DNA from 4 places in the Pseudoduganella sp. R-31 genome. Region 3 is predicted to be linked to each of the others. Evidence: riboswitches for the same ligand, from Rfam matches in the RefSeq annotation. Region 3 holds a riboswitch; each other region holds the start of a gene.
What was found. Region 3 has a riboswitch for cobalamin ahead of ACN9MY_RS30620 (TonB-dependent receptor domain-containing protein). Riboswitches for the same ligand answer to the same signal wherever they lie in the genome.
Positions count from the first base shown of each region.

Region 1: linked by a shared signal. The riboswitch ahead of ACN9MY_RS01655 (energy-coupling factor ABC transporter permease) and the one ahead of ACN9MY_RS30620 (TonB-dependent receptor domain-containing protein) in region 3 are both predicted to bind cobalamin.
Region 2: linked by a shared signal. The riboswitch ahead of ACN9MY_RS01730 (TonB-dependent receptor) and the one ahead of ACN9MY_RS30620 (TonB-dependent receptor domain-containing protein) in region 3 are both predicted to bind cobalamin.
Region 4: linked by a shared signal. The riboswitch ahead of ACN9MY_RS10545 (TonB-dependent receptor) and the one ahead of ACN9MY_RS30620 (TonB-dependent receptor domain-containing protein) in region 3 are both predicted to bind cobalamin.

Region 1 is NZ_CP183986.1:362,205-366,156, forward strand. Features, by position in the region: gene ACN9MY_RS01640 (DUF1800 domain-containing protein) at 1-66, opposite strand, end outside; gene ACN9MY_RS01645 (enoyl-CoA hydratase-related protein) at 151-933, opposite strand; gene ACN9MY_RS01650 (LysR family transcriptional regulator) at 1,022-1,891, shown strand; cobalamin riboswitch at 1,894-2,098, shown strand; gene ACN9MY_RS01655 (energy-coupling factor ABC transporter permease) at 2,224-2,904, shown strand; gene ACN9MY_RS01660 (energy-coupling factor ABC transporter substrate-binding protein) at 2,901-3,254, shown strand; gene cbiQ (cobalt ECF transporter T component CbiQ) at 3,244-3,952, shown strand, end outside.
Region 2 is NZ_CP183986.1:374,332-378,283, forward strand. Features, by position in the region: gene cobJ (precorrin-3B C(17)-methyltransferase) at 1-543, shown strand, start outside; gene ACN9MY_RS01720 ((2Fe-2S) ferredoxin domain-containing protein) at 540-872, shown strand; gene bluB (5,6-dimethylbenzimidazole synthase) at 881-1,534, shown strand; cobalamin riboswitch at 1,537-1,763, shown strand; gene ACN9MY_RS01730 (TonB-dependent receptor) at 1,838-3,883, shown strand; gene ACN9MY_RS01735 (TetR family transcriptional regulator) at 3,832-3,952, opposite strand, start outside.
Region 3 is NZ_CP183986.1:6,708,042-6,711,993, forward strand. Features, by position in the region: gene cobT (nicotinate-nucleotide--dimethylbenzimidazole phosphoribosyltransferase) at 1-922, shown strand, start outside; gene ACN9MY_RS30610 (adenosylcobinamide-GDP ribazoletransferase) at 929-1,696, shown strand; gene ACN9MY_RS30615 (histidine phosphatase family protein) at 1,687-2,226, shown strand; cobalamin riboswitch at 2,221-2,441, shown strand; gene ACN9MY_RS30620 (TonB-dependent receptor domain-containing protein) at 2,511-3,952, shown strand, end outside.
Region 4 is NZ_CP183986.1:2,302,899-2,306,850, reverse strand. Features, by position in the region: gene ACN9MY_RS10545 (TonB-dependent receptor) at 65-2,008, opposite strand; cobalamin riboswitch at 2,081-2,276, opposite strand; gene ACN9MY_RS10540 (M1 family metallopeptidase) at 2,361-3,952, shown strand, end outside.

The DNA of each region.
Region 1 (3,952 bases), 450 kb from region 3:
GGTTGCCGCGGCCAGGGTCGCAGAGAGCTTTAGCGAGCTCTCATTATTCTCGATTGTATCGTCCATTGTTGCCCCTCGGAAATTTCCTTAAGGGGGCAGTATAGCTAGAAATGGATGAGCAAAACCTATCGTGCGCAGGTTTTGTGGGTTTTATTCAACCCTTTGTCGAATGTAGTCGGGAGCGACTTTTTTAACGAAAGCATCTGTGCCGATGCGGAAGTTTTCCGTTGCCGCGACGAGCCCGAAATAGTCGGCGCCCAAGCCTGCGGATTCTTCCAGCGTCATGTTCAAGCCACGGTGCAGGGCCTCCCATGTCAGGCGCACTGCGTCCGGGGACTGGTCGAGGATCTCGTACAGGATGGCGCGCGCTGCATCCATCACCGCGTCGGGACTGGCCACCTGCTGCACAAGGCCGATTCGCAGGGCTTCTTCAGCATCGATGATGCGGCCGCGCAGCAGCATTTCCGCTGCGCGGCCTTTCCCCACCAGGCGCGCAAGGCGGGTAGTGCCGCCAAAGCCAGCAACAGCGCCGATGCGCACTTCAGGATGACCGAGTTTTGCATGGCTGGCTGCGATGCGGATCATGCATGCTTCGGCAAGTTCCAGCCCGCCGCCCAAGGCGTGTCCGTTCAGGGCCGCCACCACGACCTTGCCAAGATTCTCGATGCGGTGCGTGATGTGGACCGCAAGCCTTGCGAATTCGCGTACTTCCAGCGGGGTAGCCTGGCTCAGGTACTTGATGTCGGCGCCGGCGGAGAAGGCTTTGGAGCCGGTGCCGGTAAGTATCACGGCGCCGGCTGCGGAACTGGCGGCCGCCATGTCCAGCATTTCTTCCAGTCGCTGCAAGGTCGGCAGGTCGAGCGCATTCAGCGCATCGGGGCGATTCAATGCAATGACGGCGATGCCGGCGGATTCTCCATACAGGACAGTCATGGCTTGGCTCCGGGAGTTGAGATTAAGGTTAGTATAGGTTTCCAGAATTGGACGTAGTTTTGTGAGTTCAGAAAACAGTTTTCCGAAAATGAAAAACCTTGCCTTCGACTGGAATGAGCTGAAGTTCTTTCTCGCGGTTGCACGAAGCGGCGGCCTTAGCGGCGCTGCTGCGGTACTGGGCACCAGCGCATCCACGGTCTCGCGCCACGTTGACGCGCTGGAGCGCCGCACTGGCCGAAAGCTGTTCTTGCGCCAGCAAAGCGGCTATGCGCTGACCGATGACGGCAGTGAACTGCTGGCGCACGCCGGGCAGGTGGAGCAGGCCATGGCTGCCGCTGCTGCGCCGGGCGATGCGCAGCGCGCAGTGTCCGGCGTGGTGCGGCTGGCGACTACTGAAATGCTGGCGCAATTCCTGGTCGCGCCCAGGCTGGCGGCATTGCGAACGCTGCATCCGGCGCTAAGGGTGGAGCTCGATATCGCCATGGCTGCGGTCAACCTGTCGCGGCGCGAAGCCGACCTGGCGCTGCGCATGGCCGCTCCGGACGATGGAGCAGGCGACTACATCGCAAGGCGTATCGGCAAGGTCGATTTCGCCCTTTACCGCGCAGCCGCTGTTTCGCATGACAGCGGTGACTACATAAGCTGGGACGGCGCCTGGGATGGCCTGCCGATGGCAGCCGCACTGCGCACTGCATTCGACGGCAAACCGCCAGTCCTGGCGTGCAACAGCCTGCCCACGCAGATCGCCGCCGCCCGCTCCGGCGTGGGCGCCGCCATGCTGCCATGTTTCATCGGTGATGCAGAGCCGGCGCTCCAGCGAATGGGGCGACTGGCCACGCCAGTATCGCGCGACCTGTGGCTGGTCTATCACCGCGACCTGAAAGCGAGCCTGCGCGTACAGGCAATGGCAGCCTTCCTGACCGAGATCACAGGCGTTTGCCACGCAAGAGACCTTTAATGTACTATTCGGCAATTGGGTGCGCGCGTCCTGTCCTGGATGCGCGTTAAACGGGAAACCGGTGACGCTGCCATGTGCGGCCACTCCGGTGCAGCCCCCGCTGCTGTAAGCCTGACGAATCCGGAAATACGCCACTGCGCAACGCGCGGGAAGGCCCGGACGAGGATGAAGGCGAGCCAGAATACCGGCCCGATACTGCCAGCACTGTTCTCCGGGGTGAAGGGAAGCCGCTGTCGACCGGCTTCCTGCGTCTTGCCCGCCTGCCCCCTGTCGACCGTCTCCCGATTCTCCCATGAAGGTGCTCCCATAGACCATTCGACGGGAGGTTTCGAATGCACATCATGGAAGGTTTCCTGCCGCCCGCGCATGCGCTTGGCTGGGCAGCCGTATCCGCTCCTTTCCTGGCCTGGGGCCTGCGCAGCATGGCGCGCGGCTTGCAGGCGCACCCCGAGCGGCGCATGCTGCTTGGCGTTGCTTCGGCCTTCGCTTTCCTCCTGTCTGCGCTGAAGCTGCCGTCCGTGACGGGAAGCTGTTCGCATCCGACCGGCGTCGGGCTTGGCGCGCTGCTGTTCGGTCCTGCGGCGATGGTGCCGGTCGGCTTTGTCGTGCTGCTGTTCCAGGCCTTGCTGCTGGCCCACGGCGGCTTGACCACGCTGGGCGCGAACGTGTTCTCCATGGCGATCGTCGGGCCCTTCGTTTCCTATGGCGTATTCCGCTCCACGGCGGCCCTCGGGCTATCGCGCGCGGTCGCGGTGTTCGCGGCCGCCTGTATCGGCGACCTGGCAACTTACCTGACCACTTCTGCACAGCTGGCCTGGGCCTTTCCTGATCCGATCGGTGGTATCAGCGCTTCGTTCGCCAAGTTCGCCGGTATCTTCGCGTTGACACAACTGCCGATCGCTATCAGCGAAGGCTTGCTGACCGTACTGGTGGTGAATGCGATGGCGCGCTTCAATGCGCACGAGCTGCGCCTGCTGCCGGTGATGGCGCATGTGAAGGAGAAGTCGGCATGAAGGCGCGTACTGGCTTGATCTGGGCGGCCATCATCCTGTTGACCGTTTTGCCGCTGTGGTTTGCAGACATGCCGCCGGCGGAGCCGGGCGGCGCGGCGCCAGCAGCATTCAGCGGAGCGGATTCGCGCGCGCAACAGGCGATTGGCATCATCGCACCACACTACAAACCCTGGTTTGCACCGCTGTTCGAACCGCCGAGCGGAGAGATCGCGTCGCTGCTGTTCGCGCTGCAAGCTGCGATCGGCGCGGGCGTGATCGGTTTCTGGCTCGGCACATCGATGGCGCGCGAGCGCGAACAACGTTGCGCACAGGGGGATTCGGTGCCGGAGCAGGATTCCCATGCGGATTGACGCCGCAGCCTACGCCTCGCGCTGGCAGGCCGTCGCTCCAGGCGCGAAGGGCCTGTTCGCGCTGGCCGGCATCGCTGCCGCCTGGCTCGCCCGCAGCCTTGACACGCTGGCCGTGCTCGCGCTGCTCTCCATGTTCGCCACGCTGGCCGGGGCGCGCGTGCCAATCCGGACCTACTTTGCCGTAGCGGTAGCGCCGGTCGGCTTCCTTTTGCTGTCCTGCCTGACAATGCTGGTCACGCCTGACGGCGGGGGCGGCTGGCGGTGGGCGCCTGGGCTCTCGCCGGCAGTCGGGTACATTGCCCTGCGCTCGATCGCCGCGCTGGCCGCCGTACTCGGGCTGGTGCTGACCACGCCGATGCCGGACCTGTTGATGTTGCTGCGCCGCCTGCGCGTACCCGAACTGCTGCTGGACCTGATGGCGCTGTGCTACCGCATGCTGTTCGTGCTGCGCCAGGCATGGGACGAAGGCAGTACCGCGCAAGCTGCGCGCCTGGGACATGGCGGCTGGCGCCAACACTGGCGGTCGATAGGGTTGCTGACGGGCCAGATGGCACTACAGGTATGGCAGCGCGCGTCGGCACTGCAAATGGCGGCCGATGCGCGCGCCTTCGAGGGCAGCCTGCGCCACTTGCCGGCCTCCTTCCCGCATGCGCGACGCCAGCTTGCCCTATCCTTGCTGGCGAGCGTGCTGCTGCTGG
Region 2 (3,952 bases), 460 kb from region 3:
CCCTGGCCGACCATTGCCCGCCGCCTGGATGCGGTGGCGATGGCGGACTTCGTTGTGGCGCTGTACAACCCGAAAAGCGGCCGCCGCACACGCCAGATCGTCGAAGCGCAGCGACTGTTCCTGCGCCACCGCCGTGCCGACACACCAGTTGCCATCGTCAAGAGCGCCTACCGCCGCCGCGAAAATATTGTCTTCACCACCCTCGACAGCATGGCCGACGCCGACATTGGCATGCTCAGCACTGTCCTGATTGGCAACAGCAACACCTTCGTGCGCAACGGCCTGATGGTAACGCCGCGCGGCTACGCCAACAAGTACGACATGCAAGAGGGTGGCGCGACGCGCGAAGGTGAGCGTGCAGGCCGTTCCCTGTCGACAGGCCTGCTGGGATGGCTCGATACGCTGCGCGCCGAACACGAAGCCGGTGCCAGCATTGAAGAACTGGCAGCGCAGTACCGACTGCCCGCCGACTATATCCGCGCCACGCTCGACGAGCCGTGGGAAGCCGAGACCAGCACCGAAGCGGAAGGGAGCGAAGCATGAGCGACACCCCGGTAAAACCAAAGATCAGCAGCTACCACCGCCACCTGCTGATTTGCACCGGCCCGCGCTGCACTGCCGACGGCCAGTCGCAGGCCCTGTTCGACAGCCTGGGCGACAAGTTCAAGGCCGCGGGGCTGAATGAGGGCGAGCTGCGCGTGAAACGCAGCCGGGTAAGCTGCTTTGCGGCCTGCAAGGGCGGCCCGATCGTCTGCGTCCAGCCGGACGGCACCTGGTACTACAATGTCACTCCCGAGAACATGGACCGCATCATCGACCAGCACCTGTGCAATGGACAGGCCGTTGAGGAAATCGTGTTCCATCAACAGTGAGAGTAGAAGTGCAAAGCAGTTTTGACCAGGCAGCGATTGATGCCGTTTATCGTGTAATTGCCGAACGGCGCGACGTGCGCCACTTCGTACCTGGTGCAATCGATGAAGACCTCCTCATGCGCCTGTTAGCAGCGGCCCACCAGGCGCCAAGTGTCGGCCTGATGCAGCCCTGGCGCTTCATCCGCATCGAGAGCCCCGAGCTGCGCGAGCAGATGTATCGGCTGGTTGACGAAGAGCGCCGGGCCACCGGCGCCGCTCTTGGCGACCGCAACGAAGAGTTCATGCGGCTGAAGGTCGAAGGCATCCGTGACTGCGGCGAAGTGCTGGTGGCAGCCCTGATGGACCATCGCGAAAAGCACATCTTCGGCCGCCGCACCTTGCCCGAAATGGACCTGGCCTCGGCAGCCTGCGCTATCCAGAACATGTGGCTGGCCGCCCGCGTGGAAGGCCTTGGCATGGGTTGGGTCTCGCTGTTCGACCCGCTCAAGCTGGCTGCCTTGCTGGGCATTCCTGAAGGCGGCAAGCCGGTCGCCATCATCTGCCTCGGGCACGTCGCCGGCTTTTATCCCAAGCCGATGCTGGAACTCGAAGGATGGGCCATGCGCGGCAAGCTGGCCGACCTGGTTTATACCGACAGGTGGCAGGATAACAACAGTGCATAGCGTATAATCGCCGCCGTTTGGTGCCTCGCGCGCGTTCAAGCGTGCAGTTAAACGGGAAACACATGGCCGTGCTGGTTCAGCCGGCAGGCCAGGGTGTGCTGCCCCCGCAACGGTAAGCAAGCATCGTTCTCCAACGAAGGCCGTCTACACAAGCCACTGTGCGCAAGCATGGGAAGGCAAGACGGTTTGCCTTGCCAGCCCGGATACCGGCCAGACAGGTGGTGCACGCATCGGCGACGATGCGCGCGCTGTTCGGTCGCGCTCACGGGGAGGTGGGCGGGATTGCCGATTCAAACATCCATAATGAAAAAGAAACTGATCCCCATGGTCGCGGGGGCCTTGTGCGCTGTCGCGCAGGCACAAGAGCAAGAGACACCAGCCAGGGTGTACGTCGTTGGCCATCACTATGACAATGGCATTCGCACTTCCGACGCTGCCAGCGAAGGAACCATCACTTCGGCACTGATCGCCAACCGGCCTGCATTGCGGCCCGGCGAGATCCTTGAATTCGTGCCGGGCATGATCGTCACCCAGCACAGCGGCGACGGCAAGGCGAACCAGTACTACCTGCGCGGCTTCAACCTGGACCACGGTACCGACTTCGCCACCTTCGTCGACGGCATGCCGGTCAATATGCGCACGCACGGCCACGGCCAGGGCTATACGGACCTGAATTTCCTGATTCCAGAACTGGTTGGCCGCATCCGCTACCGCAAAGGCCCCTATTACGCAGACGAAGGCGATTTTGCATCGGCCGGCGCCGCGCATATGGGCCTGTCTGATAAGCTGAACGAAAATTTTGCATCGCTGACCGTCGGCGCGGATAACTATCGCCGCGGCGTAGTGGCGAATTCCACCGAGGTTGGCAACGGCAACCTGCTGTATGCACTCGATTTCGGCCACAACGACGGCCCTTGGCAGATGCCGGAAGCGTTCCACAAATCGACGGGTGTGCTGCGATACAGTTCGGGCAACAGCGCGGAGCGTTTCAGCATTACCGGCATGGCGTACAAGGCCGGCTGGCACGCGACCAGCCAGATCCCGCTGCGCGCGGTACAGGACGGACGGCTGGATGAATTCGGTGCGGCCGATCCGAGCGACGGCGGCCGCACCGCGCGCTACAGCCTTTCCGCCGAGTGGCGCAAGCGCGCGGGCGACACGCTGACGGAGGCGCACGCCTATCTGGTACGCAACGATCTCTCGCTGTACAACGACGTCACCTATTTCCTCGACGATCCGGTCAACGGCGACCAGGTGCTGCAGACGGAACGCCGCAAGATGACGGGTTTCGACCTGACCCAAACCTGGTTCGGTCAACTCGGCCAACGCTCGATGGAGAACAACATCGGCGTGCAGGGGCGCTTCGACCGCATTGCGCCAGTCGGGCTGTACGCAACGACGCAGCAGCAGGTGCGGCACCCGATCGCCGAATCGCGTGTTACCGAAGCGAGCATGGCCGCATGGTTCCAGAACACAGTGCAGTGGACGGACTGGCTGCGCTCCATTGCCGGCGTCCGCTACGACAGCTACCGCTTCAATGTCGGCAGCTCTATCGCGGAGAACAGCGGGAAGGTGAACGATCACATTGCATCACCCAAGATCTCCCTTGTGCTCGGGCCCTGGAGCAAGACGGAGTTCTTTGTGAACTACGGAGAAGGCTTCCACAGCAACGATGCGCGCGGTACCACGGCACGCCTGTCGCCACGCGAACGCGAGCCTGTCGATCCTGTCACGCCGCTGGTGAAAACGCGCGGTGCGGAAGTCGGCGCCCGCAGCGAGTTCGTGACCGGCCTGCAAAGCTCGGTCGCACTGTGGCGCCTGCGTTCCGGGTCCGAACTGGTATTTTCCGGCGATGCCGGCGACACGGCGCCGAGCCGAGCCAGCAAGCGTTCCGGCGTCGAGTGGAACAATCACTACGCCGCGACCAAGCACCTGCTGCTGGACTTCGACCTGGCCTATTCGCGTGCGCGCTACACCGAGTTCGACGCCGCCGGCGACCGTGTGCCGGGCGCTGTCGAGAAGGTGGCTTCGTTTGGCGCAACGCTGAACGACATCGGCCCATGGTCCGGCGCGTTCCAGCTGCGCTATTTCGGTCCGCGGCCGCTGATGGAGGACAACAGCGTTCGCTCGTCCAGCACGGCTATCGCCTACTTGCGCACCAGCTATCGCTTCGACCGCCGCTGGCAGCTGACGGCCGACGTGTTCAACCTGTTTGACCGCAAGGCGAGTGATGTCGACTACTACTACGCCTCACGCCTCGCGGGCGAACCGGCAGAAGGCGTGTCCGACATCCACTTTCACCCCGGCGAACCGCGCACGGTGCGTTTGACTTTGCGCGCCGTGTTCTGATCCGCCAGCCCGGCCAGATATGCGCACAGCATATCGGCCAGGCCGCCAGCGTAAGCCTTGATCTCCTTA
Region 3 (3,952 bases):
GGCACACAAGGTCGGCATGATCCAGCAGACCACCAGCCCGCAGCTGCGCGAGCCTGCCATCCTGGTGTTCGCGGGCGACCATGGGGTGGTGGCGGAAGGGATTTCCGCCTTCCCGCAGGATGTGACCTGGCAGATGGTGGAGAACTTCCTTGCCGGCGGCGCCGCCATCAATGTCTTCGCGCGCCAGAACGGCTGCGCGCTGAAAGTGGTGGATGCGGGCGTCAAGCATGATTTCGGGACGCGCGAAGGCCTGGTTAACCGCAAGATCGCCCCAGGTACCGCCAATTTTGCGCAACAGCCGGCCATGTCGGTGCAGCAGTGCATGGAGGCGATCGAGTGCGGCATGGACCTGGTGGCCGAGCTGCCGGGCAATGTGCTGGGCTTCGGCGAAATGGGGATCGGCAATACCACCTCCGCCGCCGCGCTGATGCATCGCCTGACCGGCACTCCGGTCGCCGATTGCGTTGGTGCCGGCACCGGCCTGGCGCCGGAAGGCGTGCTGCACAAGCAGCACGTGATCGAAGCCGCCATGGCCCTGCACGCCGATGCGCAGGGCGGGCTGCAGGCGCTGGCTGCTTTCGGCGGCCTGGAAATTGCGATGATGGTCGGCGCCATGCTGAAGGCAGCCGAACGGCGCATGGTGCTGCTGGTTGACGGCTTTATCGTCACCAGCGCCCTGCTGGTCGCGTCGCGCGTGCAGCCGGCGGTGCTGGATTACTGCGTGTTCTCGCATTGCTCCGACGAGAATGGCCACAAGCGCATGCTGGACTTCCTTGGCGGCCGCCCGCTGCTGAACCTCGGTTTGCGCCTGGGCGAAGGCACAGGCGCCGCGCTGGCCGTGCCGCTGCTGCATGCCGCCGTCAACTTCCTGAACCAGATGGCGACTTTCGAGTCGGCCCAGGTCAGCGAGAAGTCCGAGTAAGCGCCCATGCAGCAGTTGCGCCTGTTCTTCATCGCACTGCAATTCTTCACGCGCCTGCCTATTCCTCGCTGGGTCGGTTTCGAGCCGGCCTGGCTGCACCATGCCTCGCGCTACTTCCCTGCCGTGGGACTGGTGGTGGCGGCGATTGCGGGCGGAGTGTACGCGGCGGCGGCGCTGGTGCTGCCGCCGCTGCTTGCCGTGCTGCTTTCCACGGCCGCCGGCATCTATGCCACCGGAGCCTTCCACGAGGACGGTTTTGCCGATAGCTGCGATGGCCTGGGCGGCGGTCACACGCGCGAGCGCGTGCTGGAGATCATGAAGGATTCGCGCATCGGCGCGTATGGAGCCATCGGCATCGGCCTGATGCTGGCAACCAAGGTGGCGGCGCTGGCCAGCATGCCGAAGCTGGCGGTGCTTGGTGCCCTGCTGGCGGCCCATCCGCTGTCGCGCCTCATGGCCTGTTCGCTGATCTGGCGCATGGAGTATGCGCGCGCGGAGGGCAAGGCCAAGCCGCTGGCGCAGGAAATGCGCGGCGGCGAGTTCGCCATCGCGACGCTGACGGCCGCGCTGCCCGCGGCGGGCGCGCTGGTCGTGGGCTGGCTGCCGCCGGCTGCATTGGGCGCCGGCCTGGCCGGCATGCTGCTGGCGACGCTCTGGCTGGCGCGCAAGTTCCGGCAACGCCTGGGCGGCTATACTGGCGACTGCCTTGGCGCTGTCCAGCAATTGACCGAAGCCGTGTTCTACGTCGCGGCACTGGCCTGCATGTGGAACTGATCCTCGTCCGCCATCCGCAGCCCGATGTCGCGCCCGGCCTGTGCTACGGCAGCAGCGACATTCCGGCAGCAGCGGACGCCCTGGCCGCCGGCCACGCCGCCCTGGCGCCGCAACTGGCCAGCGCCCTCACCCGCGGCTACCGCCTGTACTCCAGCCCCCTGCGGCGCTGCACGGCCCTGGCCTCCCTGCTGGGCGCCTTCACGTCCGACCCGCGCCTGGTGGAAATGGATTTCGGCGCCTGGGAGCTGTGCAGCTGGCCCGACGTCGCGCGCGCCGAGGTCGATGCCTGGGCCGCCGACCTGCTCGATTACCGCCCTGGCGGCGGAGAAACCGTGCGCGAGGTGGCGCGCCGCGTGCAGTCCTTCCTCGATGAGTTGCAGCACGACGCCATTGTCGTCTGCCACGCCGGCACCATGCGCCTGATGGCGGCCATCGCCGCCGGTGAGCCCTTGCAGCAGGCGGCCGCCAGGCCAAACCACATCAAGTATTGCGGGATCCTTCGCTTGTCCTGGCCAGCCAAGTCCGTATAATGGCGGGGTTTTGGTGCCCGCAATCGAATTCTCGAATGCAGTTAAACGGGAAACACGGCGCTGTCCCTGACAGCCAACGTGTGCTGCCCCCGCAACGGTAAGCAAGTGCCGCCTTCAATGTGCGGCAGCGACCTCCCGGCCACTGTGCGCAAGCATGGGAAGGCCAGGCCGCCAGACTTGCCAGCCCGGATACCGGCCAGACCAGGTGGGAACGCGCCCTGCGCCCGTTCCTGTTCATGCCGGCTTACGGGGACGTGGGCCGGCGGCTCGTTACGAAAGTTGTCATGTCCTTTCCCCTTACCCGGCAAGCGGCCATCGCGTCGCTGGCACTGGCCGTTGCCGCACCTGCCGTCGAAGCACAAACCCAGGCTGCCGTACTGAATTCCGTGCTGATCACCGCCACCCGCACGCCGCAAGCAGCACGCGACATCATCAGCGACACGCTCAGCATCGGCCCAGAGGAAATCGCGCGCAGCGGCGCCGGCTCCATCACCGAACTGCTGCAGCGCCAGCGCGGCATCGAAGTGAGCCGCAACGGCGGACCGGGCACCAATGCCAGCGTGTTCCTGCGCGGCTCCAACGGCAACCAGGTCATCGTCCTGATCGACGGCGTACGCATCGGCTCCGCCAGCAGCGGCGCGGCCGCCTGGAATGCCATTCCGCTGTCCGCCGTCGACCATATCGAAGTCGTGTACGGCCCGTTGAGCACCCTGTACGGCGCCGATGCCATCGGCGGCGTGGTGCAGATCTTCACGAAGAATGGCCAGGGCAGCCCGGCGATCGATGCCGGCGTATTGGCAGGCACTTACGGCACCCGATCCGGCACCGCAGGCATTGCCGGCAGCGCCGGCGCCTTCAACTATGCCCTCAGCGCGGGCAAGGAACGCTCCGGCGGCTTCTCCGCCACGCTGCCGGCCAGCTCCAGCTACAACAGCGATGACGACGGCTACGACCGCAAGCACGCCAACGGCCAACTGGCCTGGCAGGTCGCGCCCGGCCACGAGCTGGGCGTGCAGTTCCTGCATAGCGACCAGGAAGCGGATTACGATAGCGGCACCAAGGTGCGCGCCTGGAGCACGCAGAAGCTCGACACCGCCGCGCTTTACTCGCGCAACCGCCTGAGCGACGCCTGGCAGATGACGACGCAAGCCGCGCAATCGCGCGACAAGTCCGGCAGCTTTGCCGCCACCGCCAGCCAGATCGATACCAAGCAGACCCAGTTCAGTTGGCAGAACGATATCGCGCTGGGCACCGACAGCCTGCAGCTGCTGGCCGAACACCGCAAGGAAGAAATCGAATCCAACACCGCCGCCCTGGTGCGTGAGCGCAGCACCACTTCCTGGGCCGCCAGCTACAACATGAAGCGCGGCGACCACCTGCTGGCCGCCGCCGCCCGCAACGACGACAGCTCGCAGTATGGTTCGAAGAGTACCGGCTCGCTGGGCTACGGCTACCGCATCACGCCGGGCCTGCGCGTCAACGCCAGCTACGGCACCAGCTTCCGCGCGCCGACGTTCAATGAGCTGTACTACCCCGGCTACGGCCTGCCGGCCAATCGCCCGGAAGAAGGCCGCAACCGCGAAATAGGCGTCCACTTCGAACAGGGCGGCACAGCGCTGGGCGCCGTGGCATACCGCAACAAGCTGACCGACCTGCTGGTGAACATCGCCCCTTGTCCGCTGCCCGGCTTCCGCCTTGGCTGCGCCTACAACGTCAACCAGGCCAC
Region 4 (3,952 bases), 2.4 Mb from region 3:
GCCGTGATCAGCCCCGTGGGCCAAAAAGGCGCCAACGGGGCATTTTTAAGCCTGTTTTAAGCGCTTAAAAGTCGTAGCGTGCCGATACTTTCAGTTGACGGCCACTGTTCGGGTAGATGCCTGCGCGGCAGCTGAATGCTTGGCTGAAATGCTCCTTGTCGAACATGTTCAGCGCGGTCACAGCCAGTTCCCATTGGCCGAACTTGCGCGCGTAGCGGCCATCGACCACGGTGTACGCCGGCATGCGGGCGTCGCAGCTGTTGTCGAAATCGCTGCCGTAGCGCTGTTTGCCGACGCGCTGCACGCCGATGTCGGCGCTCTGGCCGTCGGACGGCAGCCAGGCCAGGCGCACGGTCAGGATGTTCTTCGGCACCAGCGCCAGTTCGCGGCCGGCGTTCGGACCGGAGCGGAACTCGGCATCCACCTGCTGGAAGTGGCCCTGCACCTGCCATTCCGGCGCGAAGCGGTAGCTGCCATCGAGCTCGAAGCCCTTGCGCTGGGTTGGCGCCAGGTTGGTGTTGGCGCCGAACATGCCTGCGGTCGGGTCGTAATAGATCTCGTTGTCCAGGTTGTGGCGGAAAATGCGCGCGTCAAGCTTGGCGGCGCCCTGCGCATAACCAAGGCCGATTTCAACATCGTGCGAAGTCTGGGTTTCCAGCGGCTTGTTGGCCTGCGGAGTGAAGCCGTTCTCGTCGGAGTTGGCGACGCGGTAGCTCTGGCCAATCTTGGCCCACGCTGTCAGGCCCGGCGCGGCAAGCATGCTGCCCTGCACTTCCCAGGCGTTGTTGGCTTGCTTCACGCTGTAGGTGGCGGTGGTGAATGGCACTGGATCGATCGAATCCTTGTCGAACAGTTCGCGGCGCACGCCGGCGGCCAGGCGGAATTGCTGCGGGCCGGAGAACTTCATTTCGTCGCGCAGGTAGAAAGCCTTGCTGCGCTGGCTGGCGTCGGCGGCGGAGAAGGACGCGGTGGTGACGCGGTTCCAGCGGCCGAAGTCAAAGCCGGCGACCAGTTCATTCAGCATGCCGTCGAACTGGCCAAGGTGGCGCACGCGCGGCGAGAACTGGGTCTGCTTCGTGTCGTAGGCGGAGCTGGAAACGCCCCATGGACTGAAGTAAGTGGCTTCCGCTTCCTTCTTGCGATGCGACAGCTCCGCAGCCAGGTCGAAAGCGCCTACCTTGTGCTCCCAGGCGGCGGTATAGCGGTCGCTATCGAGCTTGCCGAAATCGTTCGGGGTCAGGGTCTGGCGCGGATTGGCGTTGAATTGCGCTTCCGTCAGGCTGCCGGCGAAGCGCTGGTCCTGGCGCGCGATGTCGGCACGCAGCGAGAAGCTGCCCACGCCGGTGCTGAACTTCACGCCGCCGTTAAGGCGCGACTGCTTGAATTCATTGTTGTCGCGGTAGTTGTCGGAGCGCTGGTGGCCGGCCGACGCGTCGAAGGCAAAGCCGTCGAAGCCCTGTGCCACGCTGGCGCGCACCTCGCCGCTGTCAAACTGGCCCAGCTCAGTGAACATATTGCCGCTGCGCTCGCCGGCTTGCGGGCGCTTGGTGGTGATCTGGATCACGCCGCCGGTGGCGCCTTCGCCATACAGCACGCTGGCGCCGCCGCGCATGATGTCGATGCGCTCCACCATGTCGATCGGAATGGTGGACAGGGTTGCGCTGGACAGCTCGTTTTCGTTCAGGCGCACGCCATCCAGCACAATCACCACGTTCTGGTCGCTGTTGGTGCCGAAGCCACGCAGGTCGAGGCCGAAGTCGGGGCTGCCGGTCAGGCTCTGGCGGCCGTACACGCCGCCGATCTTGCGGATCGCCTGGTTGACGTCGGACACGCCGGCGCGGCGGATGTCGGCCGCGGTGATGGTGGTGGCGCCGATCGGCAGCAGCGACGGATCGCTGGCGAAGCGGGAGCCGGAAACGACAACGGTGTTCGATTGGGCTTGGGCCGCTGCGGCAAAGCACAGGGCAACCGCTGCGGCAACGGCGCAGCGCGAAGTGATGAAGGTCATGGCAAATCAGTAGAAAGAGTATCCGCCTGCGTCCCCGCAGCCGGAATCCACAGAAGACGAACCCTGCGCGGGCGCGCTTCCACCTCCCTGGCCGGTATCCGGGCTGGCAAGACTGACCGGGCCACCTTCCTGCAGCAGCAGTGGCTAATTGGCGCGGCCTGCCGTCTCAATGACGGCGCTTGCGTACCGTTGCGGGGGCAGCACATTGCGTTTCCCGTTTAACTGCCTCCACGAACAGGAGGCGGGCACCAAGGCGCCGCCATTATACGCCGGTTAAAGTTGGCATAAAAGTTTGGCAATCGGCCGCCACCCGGGCTATATTTTGGTGTTGCAAAAAACCCAATGGAGTCTTATGCGCATCACTCACCTTTTGGCCGCGGCCGCCCTGTTGGGCGGGGTCGCGGTCCAGGCCAGCCTGTGGGCCGGTGGCGCGACGTCCGCCACCGTGCCGGAAGCCGGTAGCGGCATCGCACTGGCGCCAGCCAAGGCGGCCGCCGTCATGCAGCCCAGCGCTCCCGGCGCCTGGGGCGGCATCCGCACCGGCCAGGAGGCCACGTTGTCCGACCGCGTGGTGGACTACCAGATCGAAGCCAGCCTGGATCCGGTCAAGCACACCATCGACGGCAAGCAGCGCCTGACCTGGCGCAACCGCAGCGCCGAACCGGTGCGCAGCGTCTACCTGCACCTGTACCTGAATGCCTTCCAGAACGGCTACAGCACCTTCCACACCGAGGAGCGCAAAACCGGCAGCGGCATTCGCAACAGCGCCCTGAGCAAAGATGGAGAATGGGGCTACACGGAATTGCGCAGCGTGCAGCAAGGCGGCGCCAAGGTGCCGTGGACTTTCGTGCATCCCGACGGCGGCCCGGCGGCCGACCAGACCGTGGTGCGCCTTGACCTGCCGCAGGCTGTCGCAGCGGGCGCCAGCACCACGCTCGATATCGCCTTTTTCGACCAGCTTCCGCGCGTGATGGCGCGCAGCGGCTACTTCGACAGCTTCCACCTGGTGGCGCAATGGTTCCCCAAGATCGCCGTGCTGGAACTGCCGGGCGAACGGGGCGCCACCGCGGTGCGCTGGAACGCGCATGAATACCACGCGGAATCCGAGTATTACGCGGACTTTGGCAGCTATGACGTCAAGCTCACCGTCCCCAGGGAATATACCGTGGGAGCCACCGGCGAACTGCAGGGCGCACCGCAGGAAAAGGACGGCAAGCTGACCCACCATTTCGTGCAGGGCGACGTGCACGATTTCGCGTGGACCGCCGACAAGCGCACTGCGGCACCGCTGACCGGCACCTGGACCGGGCCCGGCAGCCCGCAAGTGAAGATCACCGTGCTTTATCCGCCGGAATTCGCATCCAACGCGGCGCCTGCCTTGCAGGCCACCAAGGATTCGCTGGACTACTTCTCGAAGACCCTCGGCCCCTATCCATACAAGACCGTGACGGTGGTCATTCCTCCGCATAACGCCAGCGAAGCGGGCGGCATGGAGTACCCCACCTTCTTCACTGTCGACAACTTCGCCGGCCTGAAGCCGGGCACGTTCGCATCGGCGGCGCTGGATTTCGTCACCATTCACGAATTCGGCCATGGCTACTTCTACGGCATCCTCGCCAGCAACGAGTTCGAAGAGCCGATGCTGGACGAAGGCCTGAACGAGTACTGGAACCAGCGCATGCTGCGCGATACGGGCCGCAAGGCCTACCTCACGACGCCGTTCCTGCGAGCGATCGGATTTGCGCCCACCATCAAGGGCTTCGAGTTCGAACGCCAGGGCACGCCGCGCGACGAGCCCTCCGATCCGCTGGGCCAGAATGCCTATACCCGCCTGCAAGGCATTGGCCCGGTGTACTCGCGCACCACCCTGGTCATGCATGACCTGGAAGCGCAGCTGGGCAAGGAAACCATGGAGCGCGCCTTCAAGGAGTATTACCGCCGCTG